DNA from 4 places in the Bacillus sp. Medicinal_06 genome. Region 2 is predicted to be linked to each of the others. Evidence: predicted binding sites of a transcription regulator. Region 2 holds the regulator's gene; each other region holds the start of a gene.
The links. Region 2 encodes Rex, which represses fermentation and respiration genes when NADH is low (regulators of the CRP and FNR family bind a similar motif). Its sites were predicted from a motif close to TTGTGAAATATTTCACAA; they were not measured.

Region 1: AC1M36_RS16045 (L-lactate dehydrogenase) is a predicted target of Rex. The motif match lies at 2,405-2,422, and genes of this name have one in related genera.
Region 3: AC1M36_RS03665 (L-lactate dehydrogenase) is a predicted target of Rex. The motif match lies at 1,710-1,727, and genes of this name have one in related genera.
Region 4: AC1M36_RS19950 (lactate permease LctP family transporter) is a predicted target of Rex. The motif match lies at 2,968-2,985, and genes of this name have one in related genera.

The regions. Positions count from the first base shown of each region.
Region 1 is NZ_JBWYHD010000006.1:85,044-90,574, reverse strand. It holds gene AC1M36_RS16070 (acyl-CoA dehydrogenase family protein) at 1-597, shown strand, start outside; partial or broken gene AC1M36_RS16065 (DUF2178 domain-containing protein) at 1,057-1,206, shown strand; gene AC1M36_RS16060 (hypothetical protein) at 1,435-1,563, opposite strand; gene AC1M36_RS16055 (hypothetical protein) at 1,810-1,995, shown strand; gene AC1M36_RS16050 (spore coat protein) at 2,009-2,257, shown strand; gene AC1M36_RS16045 (L-lactate dehydrogenase) at 2,513-3,463, shown strand; gene AC1M36_RS16040 (PTS sugar transporter subunit IIC) at 3,484-4,497, shown strand; gene AC1M36_RS16035 (phosphatase PAP2 family protein) at 4,579-5,226, opposite strand; gene AC1M36_RS16030 (hypothetical protein) at 5,368-5,531, shown strand, end outside.
Region 2 is NZ_JBWYHD010000030.1:4,206-9,736, forward strand. It holds gene AC1M36_RS27585 (ABC-F family ATP-binding cassette domain-containing protein) at 1-934, opposite strand, end outside; gene AC1M36_RS27590 (redox-sensing transcriptional repressor Rex) at 1,119-1,748, shown strand; gene AC1M36_RS27595 (YdiK family protein) at 1,777-1,968, opposite strand; gene AC1M36_RS27600 (CPBP family intramembrane glutamic endopeptidase) at 1,971-2,714, opposite strand; gene groES (co-chaperone GroES) at 3,129-3,413, shown strand; gene groL (chaperonin GroEL) at 3,451-5,085, shown strand; purine riboswitch at 5,259-5,360, shown strand; gene guaA (glutamine-hydrolyzing GMP synthase) at 5,521-5,531, shown strand, end outside.
Region 3 is NZ_JBWYHD010000002.1:3,001-8,531, forward strand. It holds gene AC1M36_RS03655 (RNA polymerase sigma-70 factor) at 1-832, shown strand, start outside; gene AC1M36_RS03660 (carboxymuconolactone decarboxylase family protein) at 1,073-1,510, shown strand; gene AC1M36_RS03665 (L-lactate dehydrogenase) at 1,839-2,783, shown strand; gene glgB (1,4-alpha-glucan branching protein GlgB) at 3,169-5,106, shown strand; gene AC1M36_RS03675 (glucose-1-phosphate adenylyltransferase) at 5,054-5,531, shown strand, end outside.
Region 4 is NZ_JBWYHD010000008.1:111,096-116,626, reverse strand. It holds gene aspA (aspartate ammonia-lyase) at 1-498, shown strand, start outside; gene AC1M36_RS19955 (VOC family protein) at 623-1,087, shown strand; gene AC1M36_RS19950 (lactate permease LctP family transporter) at 1,299-2,921, opposite strand; gene AC1M36_RS19945 (ArsR/SmtB family transcription factor) at 3,774-4,061, shown strand; gene AC1M36_RS19940 (acid-soluble spore protein H) at 4,174-4,353, shown strand; gene AC1M36_RS19935 (APC family permease) at 4,576-5,531, shown strand, end outside.

The sequences.
Region 1 (5,531 bases), on a different contig from region 2:
GATTCTCGTATTAACCGTATTTTCGAAGGTACGAACGAAATCAACCGTTTAATCGTACCAGGTACATTCTTACGTAAAGCAATGAAAGGTGAATTACCACTTCTTCAAAAAGCACAAAAATTACAAGAAGAGTTAATGATGATGATACCTGAAGAAGTAGGCGACGAGCCATTAGCACTTCAAAAATATTTAGTAAATAATGCGAAGAAAATTGGTTTAATGGTAGCTGGATTAGCTGTTCAAAAATACGGTAAAGCATTAGATAAAGAACAAGAAGTTCTTGTTAATATCGCTGATATCGTAAGCAACTTATACGCAATGGAATCAGCTGTTCTTCGTACAGAAAAAGCAATTAAAGCAACTGGTCTTGAAAAGAATAAACAAAAAGTATTATACACAGAAGTATTCTGCCAAGAAGCGTTCAACCAAATCGAAGCAGATGCAAAAGAAACAATTATCGCAGTTGAAAATGGTGATATGCTGCGCATGATGTTATCAGCGCTTCGCAAATTCACACGCCACACGCCGCTTAACGTAATTCCGAAGAAGCGTGAAATTGCTGCGAAGATTTTAGAGGATGAGCGTTATACAGTTTAATAAGTAAGGGAAAGCAGTAGCCACGTTTGGCTACTGCTTTTTTGTTGTTCTTTGTCGGAATGTCGATATCCCTTGTTGAATCGCCAACATATTCGGATTTACGCTGATAAAATTTCATTTACTTTTGTCTACCACGATGAAATATTGATATGTGAATCGTCACTGTTACTTTATGTATATATTAATCTTCACTCATTACTCCGTATCTCATTTTATCTCCCATCCACGAACTAACATCTCTCCATTTTACATTTTTTGCAGAAATCCAGCTTACTTCATATTCTATAACCTGATCAGGTTTCCAGCTACTGTCATCGGCCTAATAAAATAAATTGTTTTGGAAGATAAGAGATGCATCGTAAATGATTGGATCATGTTTTTTAGGAGTTACATGGAATTGTGTGACACCTTCGAATAGTAATTCTATTGCGGAGGGGTTCTCATACTGTCTTTGAAAAAGTATTCTTACTTTCGTATTTGATTATTTTTTTAATTGGTAACCTGTATTCATTGACAGCTGAGCAGTATAAATTAGCAAATGCGTTTTTATTGGCAGGGGTGTTAGGTTCTTATTCACTATCAATTGTAGTTTTGAAGAGAAAATATTAGGTGGAAAGGAGAAACGTTATAATAAAACGTACCAGTGATAGAAAGAGTAGAGAGTTCAGCAGTAGAGTGGGTTGATAGAAAATTAATACATAAAATTTTATCGGCACAAATTCAAATGTATCGGCGTTCCGACAAAGAACGATAACAAAAACAGGTGGGCGAAGCCTTTATCCACAATCTAAAAAGGAGCTGTTTTATAGAGTAACTTGTAAACAGCTCTTTTGTATGTTATTTTGCAGGTTTTAAAAACGTATATAGAGCTAATAAGAAACCAAATAAAGTAAAGGTTAGAGCATCTTGGCTTGGATTGGGATCGTAGCTTTTTTGAATTTTTGTAAAGAATTCGTGTGTTTTCATGTTCATATCTCCTTTAACTAATGGTTTGCTTAATAATTATTAGGTTCTATTTTTTGAATTTTCATTCTATAAGTATTATATAATAATTTATCTATAAAAACTATAAAATATAGGACTTTGATACTTATCTATAATTGCATACTATGTCTTTTTTGAGTAAATCAAGAAAAAGGTTAACTCGTGCATACAATCCAAAAATAAATAAATACTAAATGATGAATGAACAAAGAAAGGAAGGTCTTAATTATGCCAAATTTAACAGAGCTTGAATTAGAAAACTTACGCCATATTATTGGGGGGCATACAACAATTGCAAATAAATTAGATCAATATGCACAGCAATGTACAGATCCTCAACTAAAGCAAATACTACAACAAGATGCGCAAGCTGCAAGAAACACAAAACAACAATTAATGTCCTTTTTAGGATAGGAGGTTATGAAATATGAATGAAAAAGATATGGTGAATGATTATTTAGCGGGATTAAATGCAAGCTTAGCAAGTTATGCGCATTACATAGCAGAGTCAAATAACGAACAGCTACATCAAACGCTGATTCACATTCGAAACCAGGATGAGATGAGACAACGTAATGTATATAAATATGCATTGCAAAAAGGGTATTATAAACCAGCGGCTCCTGCAAATCCAATGGTTGTTCAGCAAACGAAAAGTCAATTAAGCGCACAGTAATGAATAAAAAAAGCGAGTGAATATCAGATGATCATTCACTCGCTTTTTTATTTGTATATATGTCAATAAAGATGTATAAAATATTTTTCCAGTTGTAACAAATATGACGAAAACAGAGTAGCGTGTTTCACAAAATATACATAAAACTTGCTCAACATTTCACAAAGTATCCATGGTTTCTATAGTGAGAATCTCTATAATAAAAAGTGTAAAGAACAAACAAAAACAATACAGAAATACTTAGGAGAGATTCTTATGAATAGAAACACAAGAAAAATCGCAATTATTGGAACTGGATTAGTTGGATCAAGCTGTGCGTATTCAATTGTGAATCAAGGTATCTGTGAAGAACTGACATTAATTGATATAAATCATGAACGTGCAGTTGGAGAAGCGATGGATTTATCGCACTGCATTAATTTTACAAATACAAGAACAAAAGTATATGCAGCTACTTATGAAGACTGCAAAGATATGGACATTGTGATTATTACAGCAGGTCCAGCGCCAAAACCAGGACAAAGTCGTTTAGATACTCTAGGAGCAAGCGCAAAGATTATGGAAAGTGTTGTAGCAGGTGTAATGGAAAGTGGATTTGATGGCATTTTCTTAATCGCATCAAACCCAGTTGATATTATTACTTATCAAGTTTGGAAATTGTCTGGATTGCCAAGAAATCGCGTGATTGGTACTGGAACATCGTTAGATTCTTCACGTTTAAGAACAATTTTATCTGAAATGCTTGAAGTGGATCCTCGTAGTATTCACGGTTATTCATTAGGTGAGCATGGTGATTCCCAAATGGTTGCTTGGTCTCACGTTACAGTTGGTGGGAAACCAATCTTACAAATTTTAGATGAACAAAAAGAGCGTTTCGGTGAAATTGACTTAGATGAAATTGTTGAGAAAACTGCCAAAGCTGGTTGGGAAATTTATAAACGTAAAGGAACTACTTATTACGGCATTGGTAACTCACTAGCTTATATCGCACGCTCTATCTTTAATGATGATCACCGTGTAATTGCTGTTTCAGCAATTTTAGATGGTGAGTATGGTGAATATAATATTTGCACAGGTGTACCAGCAATTATTACAAGAGATGGTGTGAAAGAAGTTGTTGAACTAAACTTAACAGAAACTGAAGAAGGCCGATTTGCACAATCAAATGATATTTTACGTGACTATATGAAAACAATCGGCTACTAAACTAGGAGAAGGTGAAGCAGATGAAGGAATATATAATGTCTCGTGTCTTTAAAGGTTCTGCCGGAATTGCACAAGGTATTTTCGTATCCCTTGGAATTGGTTTACTTATCGAAAATATTGGAAGAATTGTTGATATTCCGATGTTGATTACAATTGGAGTTGTTGCGAAATCACTGATGGCACCAGCAATTGGAGCAGGGATTGCTTTTATGCTTGGAGCAAACGGACTTGTCATTTTCTCAGCGATGGTTGCCGGGGCGATTGGAGCAGGATCCATTTCGATTACTGAAGCTGGTCTAATCATTAAAACTGGTGAACCGATTGGTGCGTTATTAACAGCAACTTTAGCAGTTTATATCGGTAAACGGTTAAGCGGAAAAACTGCTTTAGATATGATGCTCGTTCCATTTGTAGCAATACTTGGTTCTGGCATAGTCGGTATTTGGTTATCTCAAAATATTAGTCCTGTTTTAAATGCAATTGGCGCATTTATTAAAGATAGTTCAGCTGGTAGTCCATTTATTGCTTCTATCGTGCTTGCGGTTGTTTGGGGACTATTATTAATCTCACCAGCGTCATCAGCAGCTCTAGCAATTGCACTTAGCCTAGATGGTGTTGCAGGAGGTGCAGCACTTGCAGGATGCGTCGCTCAATTTATCGGATTCTCTGTTATCTCAGCAAAAGAAAACAATTTAGGTGGTATTTTAGCACAGGCCCTTTGTACTCCGAAAGTCCAATTGCCGAACATTACTAAAAATCCAATGATTCTCGTCCCAACTGTCGTTGCTAGCGCCATTGTGGGCCCTGTATCTGCACTGATTTTCCAATTAGAAGCAGGTAAAGAAATCGCAGGTCTTGGATTAAGTTCTCTGATTGCACCAATTAATTTAATCTCCAGCCAAGGATTCGGTGTTGTACCAGCGATGGTGATCACTTATATCGTAATCCCAGTAGCTGTTTCTTATATAATATATATCGCATTAAAAAAAGCGGGTCGAATTCATTCTGGCGATATGACTGTGCCGCAATCTTAATCGCCAAACAACGTATTGCACCTGAAAATCTCCTTTATATAGATAAAAGCAGACTGAAGAAGCCACAGTCTGCTTTTTTGTTTACATTTTATGATTTTGTTTCATCGGAACTGTCACCGTTTCTTTTACTAATACTAGCTGAATACCAAAGTATAGTATACTTGCTAGCGTCATCCCAGAAACGGCATCTATGAAGGCATGCTGCTTTGTAAATAGTGTTGATAAAATGATGAGTGTACCAAAGAAAGTAAGAATATAATATTCAAAAGCATGTTGTTCTCGGCGTTTAAAGGCAGCTAACATAATGACAAATGTCGTAAGCACATGAATGCTAGGGAAACAGTTTACGGGTTGATCAATACTATAAATATAGCGAACTAGTTCAGAAAATATGTCTGTTCCAACGACGGTTGGACGCGGTACAGTCGTTTGCCAAAAGTAATAAATAGAAAAACAAGCAAGCTTTCCAAGAATTACACTACTTAAAGTGACATAATATTGCTTTCGATCAGCAAAGCAGTAATAAATAAGTGCTCCGTATAAGTATGGAAACCACAGTAAATATGGAATGATGAATGCTTTTACAAATGGAATCCAATCATCTACTACAGTTGTAACGTTTACAGCGTGAACAGTAGATTTATTTAGTACATCGTAAAGGGGACTTACGAGTACGAGTAGAAGTATATAACTTAATGGAAGAAAAGATGAAAGTTTATATTTTTTCATGAGTATCTCCTAGTGTTTAGTAATGAAAGTAAATCCAATTGATTATAATATAGAAAATCAAAATGAGCTATCGATTTTACTTACATTTTTTGGATTTGCCTTACATTTTTGTCACTTGACTTTTGGGATGGGGGAGTAGAAATGAAGCGTTCGCTTAATTTTTGTTTTCTTATATTGTTATGCCTAGTAGGAGCTGGGTGTGCAAAGAATAAGGATATACCGCTTGTTCAAGAGTATAGCGGAAGGGCATTGACAATTGGAGTTGTCGGTGAAGCGCCAAAAGACACGTTTCGAAATATAAAGTT
Region 2 (5,531 bases):
CACCTAATGGTCTGGTCAGTAATTCCATCCGATCTAATTGTTTCCGGCGACTTTGTGCACGTTTTGTTGTGGACGCACGAGCAATGTTCTTTTGGACAAAGTCTTCTAGTTTAGCGATTTCCTCTTGTTGTTTCTCATAACGTTTCATTTCTTGCTCATATAGTGCAGCTTTTAAATCTAAATATTTACTGTAGTTACCAACATATCGTCTGCTCTCTTTATTAGAAATTTCATATACTTGTGTAACAAGCTTGTCTAAAAAGTAGCGATCGTGGGACACGATTAAAATAGCTCCAGGATAGCCTTGTAAATATTGTTCAAGCCATGTTAATGTATCGATATCTAAATGGTTTGTTGGTTCGTCCAAGATGAGTAAGTCTGGTTTTGTTAATAGTAGCTTCCCAAGAGCAAGTCTTGTTTTCTGTCCGCCACTTAATGTGGAAATTGTTGTTTGGTGTGTTTCCGCTGGAAAACCAAGTCCACTTAAAATGGAGCGAATATCCGCTTCATATTGGTAACCACCTTGATCTTTGTAGTCTAACTGTAATTGATCATAATCAGCGAGTAATTTCTCGTACGTAGCAGCATTTGAAAAGTTCTCTTCCTTACCCATTTCCTGCTCTAACCTTCGAAGTTTCTTCTCCATATGCTGCAGATGTGTAAAGACGGTAAGCATTTCATCCCAAATTGTTAAAGAAGTTTCCAAACCTGTATTTTGGGCTAAATAACCAATAGAAACATCTTTTGGCTTTATAATTTCTCCACCATCGTGAGATAATTCACCGGCAATTATTTTTAATAATGTAGATTTTCCAGCACCATTTCGACCAACTAGTGCAATTCGATCTTTTGTTTGGACTTCCAATTTAATGTTTGCAAGAATTGTTTCAGCACCGTATAATTTTGAAAGCCCATTCACTTGTAATAAAATCAATGTTTTCACCTCAAATAATTTCTTAACTTTGCCATGTTTATATTTCTCAATCATACTAAAAATAGTGTATAGTTTAAAATAAAGAGAGAATTCTTCTCTCTATTATACAGGGAAAGTCATAAGTGCTAAACTTATGTATTTATTTTAAATCTGTGAACAAAGATAGGAAGAGAGGAGAGGTTACATGGATCAGCAAAAGATTCCACAGGCCACTGCCAAACGATTGCCTCTATACTATCGATTTATCCAAAATTTATCTCTTTCTGGTAAGCAACGTGTTTCATCGGCAGAATTGAGTGAGGCGGTAAAGGTAGACTCAGCAACAATTCGGAGAGATTTTTCATATTTTGGAGCGTTAGGGAAAAAGGGATATGGATATAATGTGAATTATTTACTATCATTCTTCCGAGAAACGCTCGATCAAGATGATATAACACGTGTAGCACTTATTGGAGTGGGTAATTTAGGGACCGCTTTCTTACATTACAATTTCACGAAAAATAATAATACAAAGATTGAAATGGCGTTTGATGTCAATGAAGAGAAAGTTGGAAAAGAAATCGGAGGAATTCCTGTATATCATTTGGATGAATTAGAAGAACGTTTAACAAATGATATACAGGTGGCAATATTAACAGTACCTGCTACCGTTGCACAAGCTGTAGCAGATCGATTGGCCGAAACAAATGTACATGGAATTTTAAATTTTACACCGGCACGATTAAATGTGTCAGAAAACATAAGAATTCATCATATTGATTTAGCTGTAGAATTACAAACGCTCGTTTATTTTTTGAAAAATTATCCACAATAAAACGCAGAGGAAATCCCTCTGCGTTTTATTATTGCCTTTTCTTTGTAAATTTGACTAAGATAAGTCGAAGTGCCAAATTAAAATCAATTGTTGCCATAGCAGCGAACAGCAGTGTCCAAAAGTTCCAAATTGTATCTGTAACGTTCGTAATTGCGAAACGTGTAAAGATACATCCAAGAAGGAAATACAGTGCTGCCATGAACAATGGTGAGTTCCTCATATTTAAAATCCTCCGATAAATCCTTGCATTTTTTCTGCTTGTTTGATCATTTCTTGTATTTGTTCGTTACTTACTAGTACTTGAGTTATTGCGACTAATGTATTCATCGCGACATGAGCCATAATAGGAACGATGATTCGTTTTGTTTTCACATATAGAAAAGCGAAAACAAGCCCCATGGAAGTGTATACTAACAAGTGTGTAAAATCAAAGTGAATGGCCGCGAAAACAAGCGAACTAATAATGGCTGCGATAAAGAAATTAAATCTTTTATAGAGTGTTCCAAATAAAATCTTTCTAAAGACAATCTCTTCTAAAATAGGACCGATGATAGATATAACAATAAGGAACCATGGAGTAGCTCTTGCTATTTCCATCAAATCTTGAGTGTTTTGAGAACCAGGATTAATCCCTAATAATCGCATTTCAATATTAGCTGCAAGTATTTGAGCAAACATAGCTAAAAAGAAACCGATAAAAATCCAGCCGATTGTAGCAGGAATGCTAGCTCGCTTCGTATCTAAATGTCTTTCACGTATATCGGTTCTAAGAAGCCAAAGTATAATACATAATGCAATAAAAAAGCTGATGATTGACCAGTGCCCAGCCATGATTTGCATTTTCTGCTCTCGTGAAACTGCCATATTATCATATAGTCCTGTTTTGAAAAGGAGCCATATGCCAAAAATTCCCGATAGTTGCATCAGAATATATGTAACTATAATCCACCAATATTGTTTTTTCAAATGGGTTAACCATCCTTTCTAACTCTAATTTATGAGATAAGGCGAGGAAACATGTGAACATCCCGCCGTGGGATACGTAATAACTGTTTGTATTATTATTTTTTTGTAAATCTTTATTTGAAAATGAAATAGATAACAGGAAAAAGCAGTACCTATAGAGAAAATAACTTATGGCATCCTTCATATTGTAACATACGATAAGTGGAAAAGCCGATTCATATAAAAAGGCTTTCTTGAGAATTATTGCTGTTATTGTTGTATAGAAAAAGTTTATATCGTAATTTGCGAAAAAATTATGATTTTTTTACTTGCAAAAGAAATTTAGATTATTTATTATTATAAGTGTGTTAGCACTCATAGTCTTTGAGTGCTAATAAAGAAAATTTACATAGGAAAATGAGGAGGTTATTGTTCATGCTAAAGCCATTAGGTGATCGCGTTGTAATTGAGCTTGTTCAAGCAGAAGAAAAAACAGCAAGTGGTATTGTATTACCAGACACTGCAAAAGAAAAACCACAAGAGGGTAAAGTTGTTGCAGTAGGTACTGGTCGAGTGCTTGAAAATGGTGAGCGTGTTGCTTTAGAGGTAGCAGCAGGTGATCTTATCATCTTCTCAAAATATGCAGGTACTGAAGTGAAATATGAAGGTACAGACTACTTGATTTTACGTGAAAGTGACATTTTAGCAGTTATCGGTTAATTATATACATTTTAAAAATCCAAGGGGGTCAAATATTATGGCAAAAGATATTAAATTTAGTGAAGAAGCACGTCGTTCGATGCTTCGCGGTGTCGACACTCTTGCAAACGCAGTAAAAGTAACGCTTGGACCAAAAGGTCGTAACGTTGTACTTGAGAAAAAATTCGGTTCACCACTTATTACAAATGATGGTGTAACAATTGCAAAAGAAATCGAATTAGAAGATGCATTCGAAAACATGGGTGCAAAATTAGTAGCAGAAGTTGCTAGCAAAACAAATGACGTAGCTGGTGACGGAACAACAACTGCAACTGTATTAGCACAAGCCATGATTCGTGAAGGTTTAAAAAACGTAACAGCTGGTGCGAACCCAATGGGTCTTCGTAAAGGTATCGAAAAAGCTGTTGTTGCAGCAGTAGAAGAATTAAAAACGATTTCTAAACCAATCGAAGGTAAATCTTCTATCGCGCAAGTAGCTGCTATCTCTGCTGCTGACGAAGAAGTAGGTAAATTAATTGCTGAAGCAATGGAACGCGTTGGTAACGACGGCGTTATTACTTTAGAAGAATCTAAAGGATTCACAACAGAATTAGATGTAGTAGAAGGTATGCAATTCGATCGTGGATATGCATCTCCTTACATGATTACTGATTCTGACAAAATGGAAGCAGTCCTTGATAACCCATATATCTTAATCACTGACAAAAAGATTTCTAACATTCAAGAAATCTTACCAGTGTTAGAGCAAGTGGTACAACAAGGTAAACCACTTCTTATCATTGCAGAAGATGTAGAAGGCGAAGCGTTAGCTACGTTAGTAGTAAACAAACTTCGTGGTACATTCAATGTAGTAGCTGTTAAGGCTCCTGGATTTGGTGACCGTCGTAAAGCAATGCTTGAAGATATCGCAATCTTAACTGGTGGCGAAGTAATCACTGAAGAATTAGGACGTGACTTAAAATCTGCTACAGTTGAATCTTTAGGACGCGCTGGTAAAGTTGTTGTAACGAAAGAAAACACAACTGTAGTTGAAGGTATTGGAAATACACAACAAATCGAAGCTCGCATCGGTCAAATCCGCGCGCAATTAGAAGAAACAACTTCTGAATTCGATCGTGAAAAATTACAAGAGCGCCTTGCTAAACTTGCAGGTGGCGTAGCGGTAATTAAAGTAGGTGCAGCAACTGAAACTGAGTTAAAAGAGCGCAAACTTCGCATTGAAGATGCACTTAACTCAACTCGTGCAGCAGTAGAAGAAGGTATTGTTGCAGGTGGCGGTACTTCACTTATGAACGTATATACAAAAGTAGCTGGTCTTGTAGCTGAAGGCGACGAAGCAACAGGTATCAACATTGTACTTCGTGCATTAGAAGAGCCAGTTCGCCAAATCGCAATCAACGCTGGTCTAGAAGGATCTGTTGTTGTAGAACGCTTAAAAGGCGAAAAAGTAGGCGTTGGTTTCAACGCAGCTACAGGCGAATGGGTAAATATGCTTGAGTCTGGTATCGTAGATCCAACAAAAGTAACTCGTTCTGCACTTCAAAACGCAGCATCTGTTGCAGCTATGTTCTTAACAACTGAAGCTGTAGTTGCTGACAAACCAGAACCAAATGCACCAGCAATGCCTGACATGGGCGGCATGGGCATGGGCGGTATGGGCGGAATGATGTAATTTCGTTCGCATAAAAAAACATCCATCTCTAATAGAGATGGATGTTTTTTTTTGTTGTACATGGAAGAAAAATTATTGCGATAAAGATTTAATCACACTGAGAAAATAATTTCTGTAGAATTTTGTCGCTTTCTCTCTTGACCATATTGATACTTCATTGTTAGAATCTAGGAAGATAATATAAAACAATCCTTCATATATCCTCAATGATATGGTTTGAGAGTCTCTACCGGGTTACCGTAAACAACCTGACTATGAAGGCAGTGCGTCTTATATTTATAAAGAGCGGAATACTATCTTTATAAAGTCAGACCCCTGCCTTTTCTTTGTTATGAGACTGAGGGCGGAGGACTGGCTTTTTTTATTATATTGGTAATGCTTTTTGCCAAATTGGTGAAAATATTTATATACAGAACTAACGTTGGGGTGATTATTTTGAAAAAACA
Region 3 (5,531 bases), on a different contig from region 2:
TTACTCTGTAGCATATCGCTTGCTTGGCTCTGTTAGTGATGCGGAAGATGTTGCGCAGGATATACTTATTAAAAGTCAACATGTGAACCAGGAATCAATTAGAAATATAAAAGCTTATTTCATTAAGATGACGACAAATCATTGTTTAAATATACTGCAATCGGCTCAGAAAAAGAGAGAAGTATATACAGGAGAATGGCTTCCTGAGCCGGAAATAGATACGATGAAACTAAATCCTATGGACACTATAATTCAAAACGAAAGAGTATCCTATGCATTTCTTGTACTGTTAGAGAATTTAACGCCTATTGAAAGAGCTGTATTTGTCTTAAGGGAAGCCCTCAGGTACGATTATCGAGAAGTAGCGGAGATTTTAAACAAATCAGAGGCAAATTGCCGAAAGATTTACAGCCGTTGCAAAGAGAAGATACGACACGAAATACCAGTACATCCACAACAATCGGATCATACAGAAAAAATGATACATACCTTTATCAGAGGCGCAGAAACAGGGAATTTTGAGGAATTTATTAATTTGCTGACAACAGATGCAACCCTTGTCACTGATGGAGGCGGTAAAGTGCGTGCAGCTATATTTCCGATTCTGGGTAAACAGCGTATCCAGACGTTTTTGGAGGCTATTGTTTCACGAGGATTTTTCCAATTGGATCTTCTTCCAACTATAATAAATGGTCAATTTGGTATTTTAGCAAGGAATAAAGGCCGTGCAGAGAAAGCCATATGTTTTGAATGGAATGAAAGCGGAGAATCCATTAGAAGAATCTTCATTGTAGTCAATCCTGATAAGTTGAAGTATATTCCAGTTCTATAGCATTTATAAAAAAGAGATTTTTTTAAAATCTCTTTTTTATTTTGTCACAAAACAAAAAGCTAATTTGTCTTATAAGTGACGGGATATAAAAGGGATGCTATGTATGTTTTTTATTAGAGCTTCTGTCATGAATTAAGGTATGTTACGGCAGATAGTGATTGTAAATCATTCATAAAAGACCTTGTTAAATATCCTGGTATAAAAGTACAAACTCATTTTATTTTATGGAGGGAATATACGATGGAAACAAGGTTTTTAATGGGAAAGGTAAATCCAGAAGGTTATAAGGCAATGGCAGGATTAGAAAAATATTTGATGACTACAAGTATTGATGAGACATTGAAAGAGCTAATTAAAATTCGGGCCTCTCAAATCAACGGATGTGCGTATTGCATTGATCTCCATACGAAAGATGCGAGAAAATTAGGAGAAACAGAGCAGCGTATTTATGCTCTTAATGCTTGGCATGAGACACCATTTTTCACAGAGAAGGAGCGTGCTGTGCTTGCTTTGACAGAAGCAATTACACTAGTAGCGGAAACTCATGTTCCAGATGAGGTATATGAAGAAGTAAGAAAATACTTTGAAGAAAAGCAAGTTGCTGAAATTATTATGCAGATTGTTGCTATTAATGCATGGAATCGAATTGGAGTTTCTACTCGTTTAATGCCAGAATAAAGATAAAGTCTTGAAACAATAGAAAGCTATTCTTTCCAGAAAGGCTCTGGAAAGGATAGCTTTTTATGTATTACTACACATAATCTCTAATAAAACAAAGTTTTCACAATCTAAAGAAAAAGCTTACATTGAGATTGATTCCATACTCAATAAGATAACTTTCTCCTATCTGTGAAAAAGTTCACAAATAGGTCATAATTTGTGAATTAATTCACAATTATTCATGCTACAATATGAGTGTAAGGAAGTTAAACAACATTAAATTAGTACTTTAATTAATTACTTAAACAATCATAATAAATGTGAACAATAGAGAGGGGAAATTACCATGAAAAAAGGTATCAATCGCGTAGTATTAGTAGGAACAGGAGCTGTAGGTTGTAGTTATGCTTACTCAATGATCAACCAAGGTGTAGCTGAGGAATTCGTACTTGTTGATGTAAATGAAGCAAAAGCAGAAGGAGAAGCAATGGACTTAAGCCATGCGGTACCATTCTCTCCATCACCAACAAAAGTGTGGAGCGGTAGTTATGCAGATTGTAAAGATGCAGATTTAGTTGTTATCACTGCTGGATTACCACAAAAACCAGGTGAAACTCGTTTAGACTTAGTTGAGAAAAATACAAAAATCTTCAAGCAAATCGTTCGCGGTATTATGGATAGCGGATTTGATGGTATTTTCTTAATCGCAACTAACCCAGTTGACATCTTAACTTACGTAACTTGGAAAGAATCTGGATTACCAAAAGAACGTGTAATTGGTTCTGGTACAACTTTAGACTCTGCTCGTTTCCGCTATATGCTAGGTGACTACTTAAATGTAGATCCACGTAACGTTCACGCGTACATTATTGGTGAACATGGTGATACTGAACTTCCAGTATGGAGCCACACTACTGTAGGTGTACAAAAACTAGAAACAATTTTAGCGAACAACGAACAATACAACCAAGATGATTTAGATAAAATCTTTGTAAATGTACGCGATGCAGCTTACCACATTATTGAGCGTAAAGGTGCAACTTACTACGGAATCGGTATGTCACTACTTCGTGTAACGAAAGCAATCTTAAACAACGAAAATAGTGTGCTAACTGTATCTGCATACCTAGAAGGTCAATACGGTGAAAAAGACGCTTATGTAGGTGTTCCGGCTGTTATTAACCGCGAAGGTGTACGTGAAATCGTTGAGCTTGAGCTAAATGAAGAAGAAAAAGCGAAATTCGCTCACTCTGTAAAAGTATTAAAAGAAACAATGGCACCAGTACTTTAATATAATTGATAAATGATTCAGAGGCGGGAAACTGCTTCCGGCTTCTGAATTTTTATATAAAATAATATAAATTCCTTTTCCAGTTCCCTTGTATATCCCCAAAATATACCCCTTTTGTTGGAAAAGGATCGTTTATAGAAAAAGCACTCTATATGAAAATAGAGTGCTTTTTTATTATATTATTACAAGTGAAATAATCATCTGAAATAAAACGCTTTCAATGAATATTCGTCAAAATTCGATATATTTTATCAAAAATTAAAATATTACCTTTAATTACCACGAAAAAACGTATATTTATTTAAAAATACACAAGGATATTTCAGTTTTTCAGCGAATGTTTACAAAGTAACAAAAATTCTGTCATCTTAGTGAGGTGAACATATTGAGTGTAACAAATTGTATAGAAGAGAGTTTGTATGAATTTCATACAAAAAAGTGTTATGAGAGCTATAACATATTTGGCGCGCATTTTGCAGTAGAGGATGAAATACAAGGCGTACGATTTACAGTATGGGCTCCTCATGCAAAAGCTTTGAGTGTAGTTGGAGATTTTAATGATTGGGATGTTGAAGGGCATCGAATGATACAAATGACAGAAAAGGGTATTTGGTCACTGTTTATACCACATTTGGGGGAAAACGAAATATATAAGTATGCGATTGAGACCAAAGGTGGAGAAACAATTTTAAAAGCAGATCCCTATGCAAATTATGCAGAAGTAAGACCAAATACGGCATCTGTTATTTTTGATATAAGGGGATACGAATGGAACGATAAAAATTGGTTCCGCAAGAAAAAACGAAAATCAATTTATAAGGAAGCAATGGCAGTTTATGAATTGCATTTTGGATCATGGAAAAAGAAAGAAGATGGCTCTTTGTACTCGTATCGAGAAATGGCAGAGGAGCTCATTCCTTATGTAGTAGAGCATCAGTTTACTCATATTGAAATTATGCCGCTCGTTGAACATCCATATGATCGATCTTGGGGATATCAGGGAACTGGATATTATGCGGTAACAAGTCGATTTGGTACACCGCATGATTTCATGTATTTTGTCGATGAATGTCATAAATATGGAATCGGTGTCATTTTAGATTGGGTACCAGGTCATTTTTGTAAGGATGCTCATGGTTTGTATTTGTTTGATGGGGCACCAACCTATGAATATAAAGATTTGGATGTGCAGGAGAATCGTGTTTGGGGAACAGTAAATTTTGATTTAGGGAAACAGGAAGTGCGAAATTTTTTAATTTCAAATGCATTGTTTTGGATGAAATATTACCATATCGACGGCTTTCGCGTTGATGCGGTTGCGAATATGCTGTACTGGGAAAAAGAAGGGCAGCAGCAAAGTAATGAATATGCGGTTTCCTTTTTACGTGAGTTAAATGAGGCCGTATTTGCAGAGAACGAAGAATTTTTGATGACGGCAGAAGATTCGACAGCTTGGCCGCTTGTGACTGCCCCAACGTATGAAGGCGGGCTTGGCTTTAATTATAAGTGGAATATGGGCTGGATGAATGATGTGTTGAAATATATGGAGTGTGCGCCAGAGTACCGGAAATATATTCATGAGAAAATGACGTTTTCTTTGCTATATGCTTACTCTGAAAACTTTGTATTGCCGCTCTCTCACGATGAAGTCGTTCACGGGAAAAAATCATTGTTAAATAAAATGCCAGGAGACTACTGGGAAAAGTTTGCACAGCTTCGTTTATTATACGGGTATTTCTTTACGCACCCGGGTAAGAAATTGCTCTTTATGGGTGGGGAATTCGGTCAATTTGATGAGTGGAAAGATCTTGAGGATTTAGATTGGAATTTGCATGATTTTGAAATGCATCGTTCTATGCATGATTACTTTAAAGTGCTCATAGCATTGTATAAGCGCTCTAAGCCACTTTGGCAGCTGGATCATTCACAGGAAGGATTTCAGTGGATCGATGCTGATAATAGAGAACAAAGTATTTTTTCGTTTATTCGTAAAGGGGATAAGGATGAAGATATCCTTGTCGTTGTATGTAATTTTACTAACATTGTGTACGAAAACTATAAAGTGGGCGTACCAGAATTCCAGTATTATAACGAGATTTTAAATAGCGATGATGTAATATATGGCGGCTCAGGACAGGTGAATAAAAAACGGCTGAAGGCAATAGATGAGCCGTATCATAACCAGTCTGCTCATGTAGAAATAACAATTCCACCACTTGGGGTATCTATTTTACGACCAGTGAAAACGAGAAAGGGGAGCAAAAAACAAGATGGTTCAAAAGCAGACGTGCGTAGCAATGTTACTAGCAGGAGGAAAGGGTAGTCGTTTAAGTGCCTTAACAAAAAATTTAGCAAAGCCAGCTGTTCCGTTTGGCGGCAAGTATCGAATTATTGATTTCACTTTAAGTAATTGTGCAAACTCTGGTATTGAAACGGTTGGAATTTTAACGCAGTATCAGCCACTTGAGCTTCATAGTTATATTGGAATCGGTAATGCTTGGGATTTAGACCGTGTGAATGGCGGCGTGACTGTATTACCCCCGTACTCGGAATCTTCAGGAGTGAAATGGTATACAGGAACAGCTAGTGCGATTTATCAAAACTTAAACTACTTGCATCAGTACGATCCTGAATATGTTCTGATTTTATCAGGGGATCATATTTATAAAATGGATTACAGTAAAATGTTAGATTACCATATTGAAAAAGAAGCGGATGTTTCGATTTCTGTTATTGAGGTACCTTGGG
Region 4 (5,531 bases), on a different contig from region 2:
TTACCAGCTCGTCAACCTGGATCATCTATTATGCCGGGAAAAGTAAATCCAGTTATGGCAGAAGTTATTAACCAAGTTGCCTTCCAAGTGATCGGAAATGATCATACAATATGTTTAGCATCAGAAGCAGGACAATTAGAACTAAATGTAATGGAGCCAGTGTTAGTATTTAATTTAATTCAATCCATTAGTATAATGAATAATGCATTCCGCGTATACCGTGAGTACTGTATTAAAGGGATTACTGCAAATGAAGAGTTGTTAAAACAATATGTTGAGAAAAGTGTTGGTATTATTACGGCAGTGAACCCTCATATTGGATATGAAGCAGCTTCTAGTATTGCACGTGAGGCAATTAAAACAGGCAAATCAGTCCGTGAACTTTGCTTAGAGCATGGTGTATTAACAGCTGAAGAGTTGGATATTATTTTGGATCCATATGAAATGACACATCCTGAGATCGCAGGAGCGTCGCTATTAAAAAATAAAAAATCCTGATACTTTGTGTATCGGGATTTTTTCATACAAAGGTATGATGTATTCTCATCCTTATTGATGGTGGTTGAAATCGGAAAACTTTTTATAATGAAGGAAAGACTTCACTATAAAAGGAGGAATAAAAATGATTCAATCTATTTATGAAACGCATGTGCAGGTCAAGCAGTTAGAAAAATCAATTGAATTTTATAAAGGATTAGGAATTGTTCTTGCGTATAAAATAGAAGAAAGAAGATGCGCGTTTTTCTATGTGGGAGAAAAGAAACAGATGTTAGGGATATGGGAAGTTGCAGAGGGAGAAAAGATAAAAACAAATCATTTTGCCTTTGGAGTAACGTTAGAAGATTTAAAAAGGGCAAATGAGTGGTTACAAGAAAGAGGGATAAGACTAAGAAAAAGTTTTGAAAAAGAACCAATTGAACCAATTGTACATGATTGGATGCCGTCGGCGGCTGTTTATTTTTATGATTTAGATGGAAATAGTTTAGAGTTTAACGCAAGGTTAGATGAAGAATCAATTGGAATTAGTGAAGTACTGTATCTTAGTGAATGGTTAGAGAGAAAAATAAAAAAAGCTGATGAAATATAGAGATCTTGGTATGGGGGGTAATGATAAATAGTAAATGAAATTTTATCAGCATAAATTCAAATATATCGGCCATTTCTCATTATATATCGGCGATTCGACAAAGGATATCGACGTTCCAACAAAGAATGACATAAAAAATAGAGTGTGGAGAAGACTTTCACCACACTTTTAAAATAAAAAGGCTGATGAACGAGTCATCAGCCTTTTTATTTTAAAAGATATTAAATATAGCGTTAAGTTGAAGTAAGCTAATGATAGCTAAGAAGATTAAGCTATATTTCATTGCTGTTTTAAATAAAGCAGATTCTTTACCAACTAGTCCAACTGCTGCACATGCAACCGCTACGGATTGTGGTGAAACCATTTTTGCCATTGTACCGCCGACTACGTTTAATGCAACGAGTGTAGATGGTACGATATCTAATTGTGCTGCAGTTACTGCTTGAAGTGGTGCAAATAATGAACCACTTGATACTACAGAACCAGTTAAGAATACGCCGATCCAACCTAAGATTGGAGATAAGATTGGGAAGGCATTGCCTGTAGATGATAAAGCTAGTCCAAGAGTAGAAGACATACCAGAGTAGTTTGTTACATATGCTAATGCAATTACACTACAAATTGTATAAATTGGAGCTTTTAGCTCTTTTAATGTTTCAATAGTTAGTTCCTTAACCAATTGTCCTTTTGCACGATATACAAGTAAGGATACGATAATTGCTAGTACAATTGCAGTAGTTGTAGATGAAAATACATCTAGTTTGAAGATTGCTGCAAATGGTGTATCTGCATTTACAATTGGTGTTGTTTTAATAACGTGATTGTGTAAACCAGGAACCTGGATGTTCCATACTAAGCTCCCTAATGCGCCATCTGGAGCGAATAAACCTTTAATTGCTTTTAAATTGAAAATTGTTACGAATGCTGTTAAGAAAGCAAATGGTGACCAAGCATATAAAATTTGTTTCATTGTGTAATTATGTTTTTCAGCTTGCCCAGCGTTAGTTTCATCCGAAGATTTTGGTTGCCATATGCGTAAGAATAAAGCTAATGCAACCATGCTGACAACAGCTGCGAAAATATCAGTTAGTTCGGCACCAAGGAAATATGTTACAACAAATTGTGTGATAGCAAAAGAACCACCACTTACAAGGATACCTTGCCAAGTTTCTTTAATTCCTTTGAAACCGTCTACCATTACCACAAGTAAGAATGGTAATACAAAGCTGATGAAAGGTAATAATGTTACAGTTTGACGACCAACAATTAATGCATCCATTTGTGTTAATTGAGCAGGTACTGTAACTGGAATACCCATTGCTCCCATTGCGCCACCAGCAATATTTGCAACTAAACAAATACCCGCTGCTTTTAATGGATTAAAGCCCATACCTACAAGTAATGCTGCTGTAATTGCAACTGGTACACCAAAACCAGCTGCACCTTCTAAGAAAGCACCGAAAGAATAAGCGATTAATAAGACTTGAAGACGACGGTCATTTGTAATACTGGAGATGCTGTCACGAATAACGTTAAATTGTTCAGTTTTTACTGTTAATTTGTAAAGGAAAATTGCTGCAATAACGATTGTACAAATTGGATAAAAACCAGCAGCTACTCCAAATGCAGCCGATGATACTGCCATAGTTGCAGGCATTTTGTAAACAAATATAGAAAGAATGATTGCTAGAATTACGCTATAAAGTCCTGATAAATATCCTTTGATTTTAAATACTGTTAAACAAAGAACAAAGAATAAGATTGGAAGAGCAGCGACAAGTGCTGATAACCAAATGTTGTTTAATGGATCATAAATTTGTGTCCAAGTACTCATAATAATGACAACTCCTATCTATAATATGTGAATATATTCACATTATTTGTGAAATAATTCACAATCAATTTACATTGCTAAGTATATTCCTGTTCAACACTATTGTCAACGTAAAAAAGTATAATTATTCCATAATAGTGTCAACTGTAAAAATTCCGCTACATTTTGTTCATAAACTGGACAAAAAGAGGAACCGTGTATGTGAAAGTACACGATTCCTATATAAAACCAAACTCTTTCTATTTAGGTGGGAGAGAGGCTCCGGCCATGTATAGAAGCGGTCAGAATTTCTTCCTGTCATTACCAAGTTAGAGCGAGAACAATGCAAGTCATTTTTTTCGTAGCAGTGACTTATGTGTCGAAAGATCCAAGGGGATTTTTATTTTCCTTTATCTTTTATATAGGAAGTTTTGGATAATTATATAACCAAGTGCAATATTAATGAAACTTATGAAAAACTATCTATTTTACCAAAATTTAACTATATCCATCGTAACAAGGCGATTTTTATAGGTCAAATAACTTAAAAAGATTACATTCGCATATCATTTCAGAGTAATATTTTACAATATCATTACAGGGAGTAGTGTAAGTGAAAAAATATAACAAAAAGGTTGATAAATCAGCATTTAGAAGCAAAGTATACCTATCTGTATGTTTTGCTTTTTCACTAAACCGTGTAGTATAATATTCAAAATCAGCAGGGGTTTTGTCCTTAATTGTGTGTTGATAAAAGGAGGAAATAATTTTTTTATTTTAGGTTGATAAAGTTGTGTCGTAACAGGAAATATAAAAACAAATATATAAAGATAAATAAAGAGAAAATAAAAATGAAAAAATGAGGGGAACTTTATGAATCAAAATCAATTTGATTGTTGTATTTCAGAAGAGGATGTACAAATGCTACGAGCGTTAGCTCACCCGCTCCGCCTTCGCTTAGTAATGGAGCTGATGGGTCGTGGAACTTGTAACGTAACACAATTGCAGGAAGTATTAGAAATTCCGCAATCGACTGTTTCGCAGCATTTAACGAAATTAAAGCAAAATAAGGTTGTTCGTTTTGAAAGACGTGGCTTAGAAGTATATTATCAAGTGCATAATGAGAAAGTAAGTGAAGTTGTAAAGACATTATTTTCATAAAATTTGAATATTATGGGAAAATCTGTGTAGAAATACACGGATTTTTTTGTGGAATAGAGTTTTGAAAATATGGAAAGCTAGGAGGTGTAATATATAGAAGGAGGAATAAATAATGGATGTAAAGCGTGTGAAACAAATTTTGTCGTCTTCAAGCAGAATTGATGTTACGTATCAAGGTGTACCAGTGTGGATTGAAAGTTGTGATGAGGGAAGTGGAATTGCAAATGTACATGATATAAAAACACCACATGAAACAGTGCAAGTGGACGTTACAGCGTTAGAAGAGCAATAAAAAGCGAAAGTTAGCTTTCAGTAGCTAACTTTCGCTTTTTATTTATAAAAGTGATAAGAAGTATGCAATAGCTCATAATTTATGCATATTGGTATATTTTTTGAAATACCCGTCTTCATGTTTTTTCATCGCAAAACATGAAAAAACAAGATTTTTTCTATGTAATGACAAATTGGAACATAATTTGCATAGAGTAAGTAGCAATAAGAAGGGGGTTGAAAAGTGAAGAATGAAATGAAACTAAAACGTTCGTTGAATTTTTTTCAGTTAGTATTACTAGGTCTAGCCTACATGGCGCCATTAACTGTATTTACTACCTTTGGAGTTGTAGAATCTTTATCTAAAGGTGTAATACCAACCGCGTATATACTTGCCCTATTTGCAATGTTGTTTACGGCTTATAGTTACGGACAAATGACAAAGGCTTATCCGATTTCTGGATCTGCTTATACGTATACGCAAAAATCTTTGAGCCCAGGGTTAGGTTTTATGGTTGGTTGGATAATTTTAATGGATTATTTGTTTATTCCTATGATTAATTTCCTCATAATAGCACTCTACCTGTCTGAATATTTCCCTTCTATTCCTTCTAGCATATGGATTGTTGCAATGATTGTCATTGTTACTGTAATCAATATTATAGGGACAAAATTAACGATCACAATGAATATGATTTTTTTAGGATTCCAATATTTTGTATTGTTTCTGTTTTGCATATTATGTGTAAACTCTCTCCTCAATGGGAATGGAGAAGGAACTATATTTTCGTTAAAACCATTCATAAATTCTGAATCATCAATTTTAGCTGCATTTTCTGGCGCTGCAGTTCTTTGTTTATCTTTCTTAGGCTTTGATGCATTAACAACTTTCGCAGAAGAAACGATTAATCCCAAAAAGACGATTCCAAAAGCAATATTTTTTGTAATTGCTTGTTCGGGTATCTGCTATATTCTTGTTTCTTACCTTGCACACTTAATACATCCGGATTATGCATCTTTTAAAAATCTAGATACAGCAGCTGCTGAAATTGCGAGAATGATAGGCGGGAATTTATTTAATGCCATATTTCTTGCAGGAATGATAGTAACTTCTTTTACTTCAGCTTTGACTTCTCATGCTAGTGTTTCACGTATCTTATATGCAATGGGAAGGGATTCGGTATTGCCGAAGACATTCTT